DNA from 2 places in the Paraburkholderia sp. BR10937 genome. Region 1 is predicted to be linked to the other one. Evidence: riboswitches for the same ligand, from Rfam matches in the RefSeq annotation. Region 1 holds a riboswitch; the other holds the start of a gene.
What was found. A riboswitch is a leader RNA that binds a small molecule or an ion and turns the genes downstream of it on or off. The one in region 1 is predicted to bind thiamine pyrophosphate.
Positions count from the first base shown of each region.

Region 2: another riboswitch for thiamine pyrophosphate. It lies ahead of AB4Y44_RS36305 (FAD-dependent oxidoreductase); the one in region 1 lies ahead of thiC (phosphomethylpyrimidine synthase ThiC).

Region 1 is NZ_JBFRCL010000026.1:29,520-31,716, forward strand. It holds gene thiC (phosphomethylpyrimidine synthase ThiC) at 1-798, opposite strand, end outside; TPP riboswitch at 903-1,032, opposite strand; gene AB4Y44_RS21775 (GreA/GreB family elongation factor) at 1,130-1,537, opposite strand.
Region 2 is NZ_JBFRCL010000069.1:4,946-7,142, reverse strand. It holds gene thiS (sulfur carrier protein ThiS) at 1-194, opposite strand, end outside; gene AB4Y44_RS36305 (FAD-dependent oxidoreductase) at 237-1,385, opposite strand; TPP riboswitch at 1,638-1,752, opposite strand; gene AB4Y44_RS36300 (ABC transporter ATP-binding protein/permease) at 2,064-2,197, shown strand, end outside.

The sequences.
Region 1 (2,197 bases):
CGTCATCTTGTCGACCTCTTCGCCGATCGACGAGGTGACCGCCGAATTGCCGATGTTCGCGTTGATCTTCACGAGGAAGTTGCGGCCGATGATCATCGGCTCGCTTTCCGGGTGATTGATGTTCGCGGGAATGATCGCGCGGCCGCGGGCGATTTCGTCGCGCACGAACTCGGGCGTGATTTCCTTGAGAGCGTTCTCGCCGAAGGCGGCTGCGCCGAACGCCTGGCCCGGATGCTGGCGGCCCATCATCGCCGCGAGCTTCGCGCCGTTCGGGCCGCTCGCCTTGAGGCTTTCCAGATACTCGGCGCGGCGCTGGTTCTCGCGAATCGCGATGTATTCCATCTCGGGCGTGATGATGCCCTGACGCGCGTAGTGCATCTGCGTGACGTTCTTGCCGGCCTTCGCGCGGCGCGGCGTGCGGTGCAGGCCGGGGAAGCGCAGTTCGGCCGTCGCGGGGTCGGCGGCGCGTTCGCGGCCGTATTCGGACGAGAGGCCCGGCAGCGCTTCGGTGTCGCCGCGCTTCTCGATCCAGCCCTGGCGCAGCGCAGGCAGGCCCTCGCGAATGTCGATCTTCGCTTCAGGGTCGGTGTACGGGCCCGAGGTGTCGTAGACGTAGATCGGCGGATTTTTCTCGCCGCCGAAGCCCGTGGGCGTATCCGCCTGCGTGATCTCGCGCATCGGCACGCGGATATCGGGCTGCGAACCGGTCACGTAGACCTTGCGGGAATTGGGCAGCGGCGCGATCGCGGCTTCGTCGACGTGCGCGTTGGCGGAAATGAACTTCGGATTCGCGTTCATGCGTCTCTCTCTCCATGCAAAGCAAAGTGGGAACAGCGGCTTAGCAGGAGACGAGACGGAACGTGGACGGACTTCGCTGTGATGAGGTGAGGCGCTGAGCGATGTTGCGAAGTCCGGACGCTTCCCTGCGCTGGCATTATCCAGATCAGGTTCAAAGGGTATTTCTCACCCGCGAAATACGCTGCACGACTTTCGTTCGATGCGGCGCATGACGCAGGACCCCCGCGTAAGCAAGGCCAAACGATACACCGCGCTGCGACGATCTGGCAAGTGCCATCTCGCGCGCGATGTGCCAGGCGCGGTGTGGCGCGGTGCTTCGTGCCGGCGGAACTTACAGCGTGAAATCCTGTGAGGCTTCCGGCTGAAACAGGATGCGTTCGATCTTCAGCGTTTCGACCGCGCCGCCCGGCGTCGTGAAGCGCACGGCGTTGCCGCGCTTCGCGCCGAGGAGCGCGAGACCCGCGGGCGAGAACACGTTCAGGCGCCCGGCGTCGACGTTCGCCTGATGCGGATAGACGACGGTGTATGTGAGGGAGGCGCCGTTGCGCTCATCGACGAGCGTGACCTGCGAGTTCATCGTCACGACGTTGGCGGCCATGTCGCGCGCCTCCACGATCACGGCGTGTTCGAGCAGCTCGTCGAGCATGGCCTGGCGCGCGGGGGCGGCGCCGGGTTCGGCGGCGCATCTTTCGAGGCGGGCAACATCGAGTTCGGTGAAGTAACGGATTTTCTTCGACATGGCAGTTTTCCTTGCGATCCAGAAAAGATTCGAGGTAACGGCGAGGGCCGGCGGGCGAAATCGCGCAATCGGGCGCGGGCCGCAGCAGGGCGTAACGGGGCGTAACGGGGCGTAACGGATCGGCCCGGAGCCCGACCGAACGGCTCCGATGGATTGGGGGAGACGGGTTCAGTGCGGGCGCCGGGCGGCGCAGAGCGGGGCGGAAAGGGGCGGCTGGGTGCGCGCTCGGGTGTCGAGAAGCCACGGCGCCGTTCGCTCGCGCATTGCGCGTGCACGCGCTGGCGCACCACGCAAACGGCGCGGCGGCAAGGCGAATACGGGACGCGAAACGAGCGAAAGCATGGCGAGCGGCGTGTATGAAATCCAGTTAATGAAAGTTAAACGAAAGGTTGTGTCATGCTAGCACGATCCAACCGGCGTGGCGTGACGCGGTCAGCGAACGTCGATATGGTGCGCGATCGACTGTCATGGCTTGCGCCGCTCCCATTGTGACGCGCACGCAACGAATCGCCGCGCATAAAGCATCCTGAAAGCATCCGCAACGCCCGGCGTTGTTGCATAATGCGCTTCGCCCGTCCCGGGTGTCCTTCGTACTCCGTCTTTTTTCGCGTTCTTGCGCATCTGCACCATGCCGTCGAGCTTCACCCGTCCCGCCACTTT
Region 2 (2,197 bases), on a different contig from region 1:
CCGCCGGCCACGGGGCTCACGACGTCGAGGCGGTCGCCCGCCTGGAGCGCGCGCGCGCCATGCTGGGTGCGCGCCACGAAATTGCCGTTCAGCGCGACGGCGAACGGCGGACGCGCGCCGAATGCGGTGAGCGCATCGGCGACAGTCGCGCCCTCAGGCAGCGTGATCGGCTTCTGGTTGATATGAATGTCCATGGCAAATGCGTTCTCAAACTGCGGATTGTTTCTGGTGAGGCGTCAGGCCGGCTCGTGCGCGCCCTGCGCGTGCAGCATCTCGCTCCAGCGCGACGCACGGCGCAGCGACTCGAAGGAATCGGCATCGCTCACGCGGCCGTCGAGCAGGGCTTGTGCGACGCGCGCGGCTTCGTCGGCGACTTCCGGCGCGATCATGAAGCCGTGCCGATAGAGGCCGTTCACGCGCAGCGTGGTCTTGCCGTCCCAGATCAGCGCCGGGCGGTGGTCGGGCAGCGTCGGACGGCACTGCGTGTTCAACTCGAGGATGCGCGCCTCGCCGAACGCCGGATGCACCGCAAACGCCGCGCTCAGCAGTTCGAGCGCCGAGCGCACGCTCACGGGCGAACGGTCCTCGCCTTCGATCTCAGTCGCGCCGATCACGAAGACATCGCGTTCCTTGGGCGCGATATAGAGCGGATAGCGCGGATGCAGGAGCCGCACCGGGCGCGTGAGCATGATGCCGGGTGCGTGCACGCGCGCGACTTCGCCGCGAATGCCGCGCAAACCCGGCAGCGCAGGCTTGGCGCCCAGCCCGCGGCAGTCGATCGTCACGCGCGCGGGCGGCGGATTGGCCTCGTCGACCGTGGTGTGCCAGTGGGTTTCCACGCCGCGCGCGGCGAGCCCCGCCGCCAGCGCGGCCAGGGCCTGGCGATTGTCGAGCTGGCCCTCGCCTTCGAGCAGCCAGCCGCGCGCGAAGCGCCCGGCGAGCGCCGGTTCGGCGGCGTCGAGCTGCGCGCCGGCAAGCGCGACGAAGTTGGCATCGGCGAGCGAACGCGGCGCGTTGGCGCGCACGCGGCGCTCGAAGAGCGGCGCTTCGGTGCGATCGGCGCTATGCCAGACCACCAGCGTGCCGTTGCGCTGGAAGAACACGGGCTCCGGCAGCTCGGCCAGGATGCGCGGCCAGGTTTCGAGCGACGCGACGCCAAGCTCGGTAATGAGCATTTCGGCGACGGCTGCCTCCGCGAGCGGCGCGAGCATGGCCGCCGCGACCCAGGCTGCGGCTTCGCCGCCTTCGGGGCCGCCGCGCTCGTAAAGCGCGACGCGATGGCCCTCGCCGGCCAGACGCCATGCGACGAGCCGGCCGCTCAGGCCGCCGCCGAGCACGGCGAAGTCGGGCACGCTTCCCACGTTATGGTGGCGGGCGCGGCTCATGACGACACTCCGTCACGCAAGGCGAACGCGATAAGAATCGGGGAACAAAGAGAATAGGCGGTCATCGTATCCTTTCCGTACGGCAGCAGCAGACGTACCCAAGGACGAAACCGGCTGGCAAGGCCGACCGTGGAGGCTATGCGGCGCAGACGGCCCGATACGGAATGCGTATACGAACCCAGGCGCCCAAAGCGCAGCCCGGCGGGAATCCTGGCGCCCCCGCCTTTTCAAAACCCAGGCTGGGCGCTCCGGTAAGACTTTCTGGAAACTTCCCGCGCCGGTATTACCCGGATCGGGTGCAAAGGGTTTCTCTCAGCCTCACTGGCGGCATGCCCGGCATACCGGTGAAGCACCCCTGTTTCGTCAACGATGATTAGACCACAAAACGCGCGCGGCCCGCAAACCTCGGCGGAACCGGGGGGCGTGGTCTGGCACAATGCCCTGAACCCGCCTCTTTCGCCTCGCGAGCCCGCGCGGTGAGACAATGAGCGCCACGCTACGGCGGCGCCGGCGTGCGCTTTTGTCTCCACGCCTCGCGCCGGTTTTGGCTCCGCCTGTGACCCGTTAAGACTCACTTAAGCGCCCGACGACAGAATCGCTGCAAAAATCGCTGCAACGCTGCCGCCGTGCGGCGCGCGGCGCATGCCCCCAGCGGGCCGCCACACCTTCAGGACGCACATGACCAACCAACCTGCCCGCGCCACGCCCGATCAGAACGAGCATCAGAAGATCACCGCGTGGAGCCTGATCAAGCCCTACTGGGTCTCCGAGGAACGCTGGATCGCCTGGGGCCTGCTCGTCGCGATCATCGT